Regions from separate parts of the Serratia sp. D1N4 genome, predicted to be linked through region 2. Evidence: predicted binding sites of a transcription regulator. Region 2 holds the regulator's gene; each other region holds the start of a gene.
What was found. Region 2 encodes CRP, which controls carbon source genes, mostly activating them, when cyclic AMP is high. Its sites were predicted from a motif close to ATGTGANNNNNNTCACAT; they were not measured.

Region 1 (3,282 bases), 2.3 Mb from region 2:
TCATCGTGGATGCGGGTGCCGAAATTTTTGCCAGCACCAGATAGTCATAACCCCAACCGGCTAGCGTTCTGCTTTCCAAAGTGCCACCCATCATGTGCCGGTTACAGTCTACTTCCAGCGTTTTACCGATCAACAGTTCTACTTTGAAGTTCTGCTCATTCTCCTGTTTCGGCAGGTAAATTACCTGGCGGCTCATCCCCTTCTCTGCTTTTGGGAATGGCGCGACCTTTTCCAACGGTTGCAGGCTGAGATCGCCATTTTCGCTGGCTGCTGTTGCGGCAACCGCGCTGGCAGAGGCCACCATCAGCAGGCTGGTAAACGCAAAAGAAAGCTTATTCATTTTTTATCCCTATGATTCATGGCGTAATATTGAAGTACGTTAGCACGATATACAGATCCTGATTATAGGTTAAATCTGGATATCCTCCCGTTTTGCCAAGATCCCGCGTCATAGCCCATTAAGGTTTTCTTAAGCCGGAATTATTACAGTAGTGTTATTCTTTACCGCCAATGAGCTACCGCGTGAACACGTCGAAATCCTCAGAACCTTCATTAAATCAATCCTCAACAGCTATGCAGATTAAGACTGATGTCCTTTACTCCCTGCCAACATCCTTTTACCGTTGGCAGGTTTTTGGCTTGCTTGTGACCGGAATGGTATTGATCTGGTTATCACGTAATGAACAGTTGGACTGGGCGCTCAGTAATTACTGGTATGACGCCGCAAGCCACCGTTTTCCTTGGCAGAACAATTACTGGTTGGATCTGATCAATCACCGGCTCTTGAAGATCGGGGTTATCACCGGTGCAGTACTCGCGCTTTTTTGGGGTATTTATCGCCGCAATACGCGTTTGATCGTCACTATGTTACTGGTTGGTGTCGGGCCATTGGTTGTCGGTATGTTGAAAGCGGTCAGTGCCCATTCCTGCCCGTGGGATCTGCTGGAATACGGTGGCAAAGCCATGTCGTTTACGCTGTTTGGCACTACACCCGCTTTTCCAGGACCGGGCCGTTGTTTTCCTGGTGGTCATGCCTCCAGTGGTTTTGCCCTGATGGCGCTGTTCTTTCTGTTTTATCCGCAACGTCCGCGCCTCGCTTACTGGTGCTGGTTGGGCGGTATCGCCTGCGGCATGCTGATGGGGTTTGGTCAGATCATGCGCGGAGCTCATTTTCTTTCCCATAACCTGTGGGCTGGGTGGTGGGTCTGGTTCAGCCAACTGGCTGTCTATTGGTGGGTTAGCGGCTATTTCAGCCGCAAGACGAGGTAATACATCATGATGGATCAATTGAACTATCTTCTTTTCGCCTGGATCAATGCCACTCCGGCCAGCCCGGAATGGTTGATCGATCTTGCCACATTTTTTGCACGGGATCTGATCGCCATTATCCCGTTACTGATGGTCGCTTTGTGGTTCTGGGGGCCGCAGCAGCAATTACATTCGCAGCGAGAAGTGGTGGCCAAGGCGACAATTGCTCTGTTATTTGCCATGAGTGCCTCTGCCTCTATTGGTATGTTACTGCCACACGAACGGCCATTTGTGATCGGTGTCGGCTATACCTTCTTGGCGCACGCACCAAGCAGTTCTTTCCCCAGCAACCATGGCACCGCCATCTTCACTTTCGCGCTGGCGTTCCTGTGCTGGCACCGTACCTGGTCTGGTATTCTGCTGATGGTTGCTGCGGTAGCCATTGCCTGGTCACGCGTATTCCTTGGCGTTCATTGGCCGTTGGATATGGTTGGTGGCTTCCTTTTGGCGTTTGTGGGTTGCCTGTTCGCACAGCTGTTATGGAATCTGTTTGGTGAGGCGATCGCTAACCTGCTGACACGCCTGTATCGCTTCCTGTTTGCTTTCCCGATCAGCAAAGGATGGGTGAAAGAGTAATACCTCCACAGGCGGGGCCACGTGCCTCTGCCTGTCTCCGCTTTATCTCTCTCAACGTGAGTACAGGGCTGATGTTATTTAAATAACATTGGTGAGCTATCATCTCTCTAACCCCCAGTAACAGCAGCTATCAATCAGCAAAACTGAATGTTAGGATAATCACATTCAGCTATACGTTAACGACCTCAGAGGGATCACCATGACCACCGAACAGATTGACTATGCCCACTATATCGACCACACCCTTTTGGCGATGGATGCCACCGAAAGCCAAATAGCCAAACTGTGCGAAGAAGCACAATTGCATAACTTTTATGCAGTGTGCGTAAACTCCGGCTATGTTCCGCTGGCGGCGCACCTGTTGCAGGAAAGCGAAGTGAAAGTTTGCTCAGTCATCGGCTTCCCGCTGGGCGCAGGTCTGACCGTCACCAAGGCGTTCGAGGCCAAAGCGGCCATCGCAGCAGGCGCTCAGGAGATCGATATGGTCATCAACGTCGGTTGGTTGAAAAGCGGTCTGCTGGACGACGTACAAGCCGATATCGCCGCAGTGCGCGAGGTTTGTGCGGCAATTCCGTTGAAGGTTATCTTGGAAACCTGCCTGCTCAGCGATGAGCAAATCACGCAAGTATGTGAGATGTGCCGCGAACTTGACGTTGCTTTCGTTAAAACGTCTACGGGTTTCAGCACCGGCGGTGCGCGCGAAGAGCACGTCAAACTGATGCGTGCCACCGTAGGTAGTGAGATGGGCGTGAAAGCCTCTGGAGCGGTACGTGATCGTGCCACCGCCGGGAAAATGATCGCCGCTGGCGCTACGCGCATCGGCACCAGCTCAGGCGTGGCCATTGTTTCAGGCGACAGCGCCGTAGCCGGTAGTTACTGAACAACGACACCGAGATTGATGCGGGGTAGTGCTACTCGTGCGCCCCGCATTGTAGTGTGGAATGCTTAGCAACAGGAGAACAGATGGAAAAGCGGCGTGAAGATCGTATCAACCGGTTAATTCAGGCATTAAAGCGTTCCGACAAGATCCATCTAAAAGAAGCTGCCGCACTGTTAGGCGTCTCGGAAATGACCATTCGCCGCGATCTCAATGCTGAGCCTGCCGCCCTAGTTTTGCTTGGCGGCTACGTGGTAGCGGAACCGCGCAGCCATGGCGTAACCCACTATTTTGTCTCTGACCAACAGGCCAAACAGGTAGCTGAGAAACAGCGCATCGGCATGCTGGCCGCGCCATTGATCAATAAAAACGATACGGTATTCTTTGACTGTGGCACGACTACGCCAGCCATCATTAACGCGATTGCGGACGACCTGGCCTTCACCGCCGTATGCCATTCACTCAATACCTTTCTAGCATTGCAGGCTAAACCCAACTGCAAGGTGATCCTGTGTGGCGGC
Region 2 (3,282 bases):
TGCCTGATTGACCTGCATTCGTGCGTAGGCCAGCGTAGCAGGATCCGCTTCCTGTTCTTGCAACAGCAGGCGTAATGCCGTTTGATCCTGCTCCAGTGCCTGGTGTGCGTTCTTACGCAGCAGACCGCTCTGCCATTGCGGCCACAGCCAGATACTCCCGCCAAACACCAGCACGCAGCCAATCAGCGTATCGAGCAGGCGCGGTACCAGAAAATGGGTGCCGTTAAGCGCCAACAATTGCAGGGTATACACCGCGGTGACGGTAAACCCCATCACCGCCAGCCCATAGTTTTTGCGCAATATCAGGTAGGCAGCCAGCGTGATTGCCAGCATGATGCTCAGCGTCAGGTGCTCCGGCAGTTGCAACTGCAAGAGCCCGGCGGCGATGATTAACCCGGCCAGCGTGCCGAGGGCACGATGCTGGATCCTGACGCGCGTGGCGTTATAGCCGTTCTGGCTGACCAGCATAATAGTCAGCAGGATCCAATAGGGCTTCGGCAGGTTGAAAATCATACCCAGACTGCTACCCACCGCCAGTATGATGCCCAGTCGGGCGGCATTGCGCAGGGCGTTGGACTTCAACGACAGGTAGCTCACCACGGCGGGCCAGAACGGCAATCGTGCCTGGTTGGCCATCAGATCGCGCTGATACAGCGGGCGCTGGCTGCGCAACAGGCGGGCGATGCGGCTGAAGTGGTAAAAACAGAACTGGCCAACCGGGTTGTCGGCATGCTGCGTGGCCACCTTTTCCAGCGCCGCCAGCTCATTCTTCATACTGAAACGCGCTGAACGTCGGTGATAGAGAATATCGTTGGCCACGAGGCGCAAACGCCCGGCAATCACCTGGGCGTTGCGGCGGATAATCGCTTCGGCCTGGCTCTGCTCCACCAGTTTTTGCACTTCTTCTGGCTGATGCAGGCTGACGGTAATGTGTTCCTGCAGATCGAGTGCCACCTGGAAAGTGCGTTGCAGGCGTTTTTGCTCTTGGTTATTGGCATGGGGCAGGAAGTTTAACTGCTGATATAACAGGCTGATCAGATCCATGACTTTCTGCTGGCGTTGCAGCAGCGGCGGTAGTGCGGTTTCTGGATCGATGTGCTGGGTCAGCAGCGAATATTTGGCTTCGAAATAGTCTGCCAACTGGATATAGAGCTGGCTCAGGGATTCGCGCATCGGTTGCTCTTTCCACAGTTTGAACCAGAACCAGGTGAACAGCCCGTACCAGGCGGTGCCGACCAGATACAGCAGCGGTGCATACCAGATCGGCACGTGTCCGGCCATGCTGAGAGAAAAGATGGCAGCGACCAGCGCGGCGGGCAGCAGACGTGCGTGCAGCGGGCTGATTTCACCGCTGACGCCCAGCAACAGCGCCATCGCCAGCATCAGTAAGGGTAACGGGATATGCCACAGCAGCGCCTGTTGCAGCAGCAAACTGCTGAGAGCAAACAGGGAACCGCCAACGGCCAGACGTTTGAAAAAGCGTTTGTGCGGCGTGTCCAACCCGGCGATGTTACAGCAGGCAGGCACCAGAGAGAACAGCAGGCCGAGTTGCAGGTTGCCCATCAGCAGGAAGAAAACCACCGGCAGGCACAGCACCAGCGTTTGCCGCAGTGCATAGTTGACTTCCGGGTGGTAGATCAGGCGCCGCCACATGATGAATGGGGGAAGTTAAAAAAAACGGCGTATCGCTACGCCGTTTCTTCAATAATTAACGCGTGCCGTAAACGACAATAGTTTTGCCGTGGGCAGAAATCAGGTTTTGATCTTCGAGCATTTTCAGAATACGACCGACGGTTTCACGTGAGCAACCGACGATTTGACCAATTTCCTGGCGGGTAATCTTGATTTGCATGCCATCCGGGTGAGTCATGGCGTCGGGCTGTTTTGCCAGGTTCAGCAGGGTTTGTGCAATGCGGCCGGTAACGTCAAGGAAGGCGAGGTTACCCACTTTCTCTGAGGTGATTTGCAGGCGGTTTGCCATCTGCGCAGACAGGCGCATCAGGATATCCGGGTTAACCTGAATCAACTGGCGGAATTTCTTATAAGAAATTTCAGCCACTTCACAGGCTGTTTTCGCTCTAACCCAGGCACTGCGCTCCTGGCCTTCTTCAAATAATCCAAGCTCGCCGATGAAATCCCCCTGGTTAAGGTAGGACAGAATCATCTCTTTGCCTTCTTCATCCTTGATCAGCACCGCCACGGAGCCTTTCACGATGTAGTAGAGCGTTTCGGCCTTTTCACCTTGGTGAATCAGCGTACTCTTTGATGGATATTTGTGGATATGGCAATGAGACAGGAACCATTCGAGAGTCGGGTCTGTTTGCGGTTTGCCGAGAACCATTCGCTGTTATCCTCTGTTGTTATCGCTGCCTTGTATCACAGGGGTCAGAGTTCCCTGTAAAACGTGCTTATAGCCCGGTGTTTTATAGAGTGGCTATCAACAGGTTTTGAGGCATGTTATAGAAATACGCTTGTACCCTAGCATATTAACTTGCGCCAAGTGCTGCAAGCTACATTCTGTTAACATACCAATATAGGGTCCTTTCCTCGGACATTTCCCTGAAATCGGTGACCTGGAAAGAGTTCTTGCGGCTCTGTTTGTAGCACAGAGTGAGGCGGGTGTCTTGTGTTGTCTCGCTTCAGTATGATTAGCATCAGGTTCCGTTGCCAGTTTCTATGCGAAAGCGTACCCTGATTTTGAGAAATTAACTGGAGTGTACAAAATGCAGGCAAGAGTTAAGTGGGTAGAAGGACTGACATTCTTGGGCGAGTCTGCGTCCGGCCATCAGGTATTAATGGACGGTAACGCGGGCGATAAAGCACCAAGTCCGATGGAAATGGTGTTGATGTCGGTTGGCGGTTGTAGCGCCATTGATGTGATGTCGATTCTGCTGAAGGGCCGTAACGATGTCCGTGACTGCGAGGTAAAGCTGACCTCGGAGCGCCGTGAAGAAGCACCGCGTCTGTTTACCCATATCAACCTGCATTTTATCGTCACCGGCAAAGGGCTGACCGACAAGATTGTTGAGCGTGCGGTTAACCTGTCTGCCGAAAAGTATTGCTCGGTCTCGCTGATGCTGAGCAAAGCCGCCAGCGTCACCCACAGCTTTGAAATCTGTGAAGTTGCCTGAGTTACCAGCGGTAGCGGTGGCAGTGGTTACTCAATAAATGCAGAAAACGCCGCGCCGTAATGGTTAGCGGCGATTTTTGTGAGTGCAGCACGCAGTACTGCGCCTGCGGCAGGCTGTCGATCGGCAACGTCACCAGTTTTTGCTGCAAATG
Region 3 (3,282 bases), 630 kb from region 2:
GGCCGCACACCGGCGTAGGCACGCAGAATGCGGGTTTGCGCCAGTATTGGTGACAATAGCGAGCCTTCGCGGATCAGCACGTCCACTTCCTGCGGGGTAACCACCATGTTGTCGATCTGGTCGTAATCAATACGGGTAGAGGTAGTGCCAATCAACGAGATAGTATCTCCCGGCACCAGAATGTCGGCGTCTGCCGGTTTGCGGCAGCGGTTGATCACCATGTTATTAATGCGATGGCCGAGGATTAACAGCGCCCCTTTGGCCGGGAACATGCGCACCCGCAGATCGGCATACTCTGCAATCTGTTGGCCCCAAATGCCGGCGGCATTCACCACCACCTGCGCATAAATGTCGTATTGACGAGCGTTTTTATGGTCGAAAACGCGCACGCCGGTCACCCGATCGCTCGTACGCAATAAACCTATTACCTGATGATAGGTGAGCACCTGCGCACCATGCTCACGCGCATCCAGCATATTGGCGGCGGTCAGCCGGAAAGGATCGACGGTGCCATCCGGCACCCGCACAGCGCCGATCAACGCCGGGTTAGCCGCAGGCTCCAGACGCAGCGCCTGCTGGGGTTCGATCGCTTCGGCATTAATCCCGGCATTCAGGCAGGCGGTAATAAACTGCTGTTGATACGTCAGCGAATCCTGCGGCAGGGTAATAAACAAGCCATCGCTAGGTTCGATGCAGTGGTGGGCAATGCGTTTCAGTATGCGGTTTTCTTCAATGCACTCGCGGGCCGATTCACCGTCGGTCACCGCATAGCGCGCCCCGCTGTGCAACAGCCCATGGTTACGGCCGGTCGCCCCGGTAGCGATGTCATGCCGCTCCAGCAAAACGCAGCGCAACCCGCGCCGTGCACAGTCACGGGCAATACCTGCACCGGTCGCCCCGCCGCCAATAATGATCACATCCGTTTCGGTCACTGGTGAGTCGTTATTCATTACGCCCCCTGGGCCTATGGTTATCATCCTATTGGTACACATTTATTAAGGATTTTGTTTGATAAGGAACAATAACGAACAAAAAACGAAAGTAAAATGACCTTAAAAAACCACAAATGTGATCAAAATCACAAGTTTTTGCTGTTTACTCATTTCAAAATGTTAACCAATCGCGCAGAATCCGCCGATGTTTCATAAAAGTGTAACAATTGCGCCATCCATCACAATGGGACTCGCGGGTTTTGACTAGGATGGCGCTCGTTATGGAACAATTTGACAACACTTAATTCTGGTATCCGCTCGATCATCTTCAGGACATCCGTTTCCTGCTGATGTAATAACTGATAAAGCCATCGGAGGCGCTCATGTTGAGTATTTTTAAGCCAGCCGCACACATTTCCCGTGTGCCGGTCGATAAGGTAGATCCGCTCTACCGTAAGCTGCGCTGGCAAATTTTTATGGGGATTTTCTTCGGTTACGCCGCCTACTATCTGGTGCGTAAAAACTTCACCCTGGCGATGCCGTATCTGATCGAGCAAGGTTTCAGCCGTGGGGACCTGGGCTTTGCGCTGTCAGGGATCTCCATCGCTTATGGTTTCTCCAAGTTCATCATGGGGTCGGTTTCCGACCGTTCTAACCCGCGCGTGTTCCTGCCCGCAGGCCTGATCCTGTCAGCCGCAGTGATGCTGTTTATGGGCTTTGTGCCTTGGGCAACCTCCAGCATTGCGGTGATGTTTGTGCTGCTGTTCCTGTGTGGCTGGTTCCAGGGCATGGGTTGGCCACCGTGTGGCCGTACCATGGTGCACTGGTGGTCGCAGAAAGAGCGTGGCGGTATCGTTTCGGTGTGGAACTGTGCCCATAACGTGGGTGGTGGTCTGCCGCCGCTGCTGTTCCTGCTGGGGATGGCGTGGTTCAACGACTGGAAAGCGGCGCTGTATATGCCAGCCTTCGGTGCGATCCTGGTGGCGATGATCGCCTTTGCTCTGATGCGTGATACCCCGCAGTCCTGTGGTTTACCGCCGATCGAAGAGTACAAAAACGACTACCCGGATGACTACAGCGATAAAGCAGAAGAAGAACTGACTGCCAAGCAGATCTTCATGCAGTACGTTCTGCCGAACAAGCTGTTGTGGTATATCGCCATCGCTAACGTTTTTGTCTACCTGCTGCGTTACGGCATCCTCGACTGGTCGCCAACCTACCTGAAAGAGGTCAAACACTTCGCGCTGGATAAATCATCCTGGGCCTACTTCCTGTACGAATACGCCGGTATTCCAGGCACGCTGCTGTGTGGTTGGATGTCGGACAAGGTGTTCAAAGGTAACCGTGGTGCCACCGGGGTGTTCTTCATGGTGCTGGTCACCATCGCCACTATCGTTTACTGGCTAAACCCGGTGGGTAATCCGGGCATCGATATGGCCTGTATGATCACCATCGGCTTCCTGATCTACGGCCCGGTCATGCTGATCGGCCTGCACGCGCTGGAGTTGGCACCGAAAAAAGCGGCGGGTACGGCGGCGGGCTTCACCGGTCTGTTCGGCTACCTGGGTGGCTCCGTTGCCGCCAGCGCCATCGTCGGTTACACCGTAGACTATTTCGGCTGGGACGGCGGCTTTATGGTGATGATCGGCGGCAGCATCGGCGCAGTCATCCTGCTGTTGTTAACCATGATCAGCGAGAAGAAGCATCACGCTGATATCGCAGCCAAACGCGGTTAACTGTCACAATACTTTTGCATAATTTAAAGGTCGCTCTCTGCGGCCTTTTTACTTACCTCTGCCTATAAAATGGAGATTATAGAATGCGAACTCAAACCAAAGCCCTGCTAACAGGGATCATTCTCGCCACTTCAATGCTCAGCGTTGCGCAGGCTGCGGATAAACTGGTCATCGCCCACCGTGGTGCCAGCGGTTACCTGCCGGAGCACACGCTGCCTGCCAAGGCTATGGCCTACGCCCAAGGCGCGGACTATCTGGAGCAGGACGTGGTCATGACCAAGGACGACAAACTGATCGTCCTGCACGATCACTTCCTTGACCGCGTGACCGACGTGGCGCAGAAGTTCCCAGACCGCAAGCGCAAAGATGGCCGCTATTATGCCATCGACTTCACCCTGGCCGAGATCCAGTCGCTGAAGTTCACCGAAGAGTTTTTGGTTAAAGACGGCGTGCAGCAGCAGAAATTCCCTAACCGTTTCCCAATGTGGAAATCTGATTTCCGCATCCACACGCTGCAAGATGAGATTGAGATGATTCAGGGGATGAATCACTCAACCGGCAAGGATATTGGCATCTACGTGGAAACCAAGGCACCTTGGTTCCACAAAATCGAA

Region 1: deoC (deoxyribose-phosphate aldolase) is a predicted target of CRP. The motif match lies at 2,032-2,049, and genes of this name have one in related genera.
Region 3: glpT (glycerol-3-phosphate transporter) is a predicted target of CRP. The motif match lies at 1,067-1,084, and genes of this name have one in related genera.

What each region holds. Positions count from the first base shown of each region.
Region 1 covers NZ_CM137274.1:1,914,702-1,917,983, reverse strand. The annotation lists gene eco (serine protease inhibitor ecotin) at 1-340, opposite strand, end outside; gene ACX1CU_RS08195 (phosphatase PAP2 family protein) at 511-1,269, shown strand; gene ybjG (undecaprenyl-diphosphate phosphatase) at 1,279-1,884, shown strand; gene deoC (deoxyribose-phosphate aldolase) at 2,084-2,764, shown strand; gene deoR (DNA-binding transcriptional repressor DeoR) at 2,848-3,282, shown strand, end outside.
Region 2 covers NZ_CM137274.1:4,972,027-4,975,308, reverse strand. The annotation lists gene ACX1CU_RS22415 (YccS/YhfK family putative transporter) at 1-1,653, opposite strand, end outside; gene crp (cAMP-activated global transcriptional regulator CRP) at 1,709-2,341, opposite strand; gene ACX1CU_RS22405 (OsmC family protein) at 2,724-3,131, shown strand; gene ACX1CU_RS22400 (LysR substrate-binding domain-containing protein) at 3,133-3,282, opposite strand, start outside.
Region 3 covers NZ_CM137274.1:293,694-296,975, reverse strand. The annotation lists gene glpA (anaerobic glycerol-3-phosphate dehydrogenase subunit A) at 1-950, opposite strand, end outside; gene glpT (glycerol-3-phosphate transporter) at 1,316-2,668, shown strand; gene glpQ (glycerophosphodiester phosphodiesterase) at 2,752-3,282, shown strand, end outside.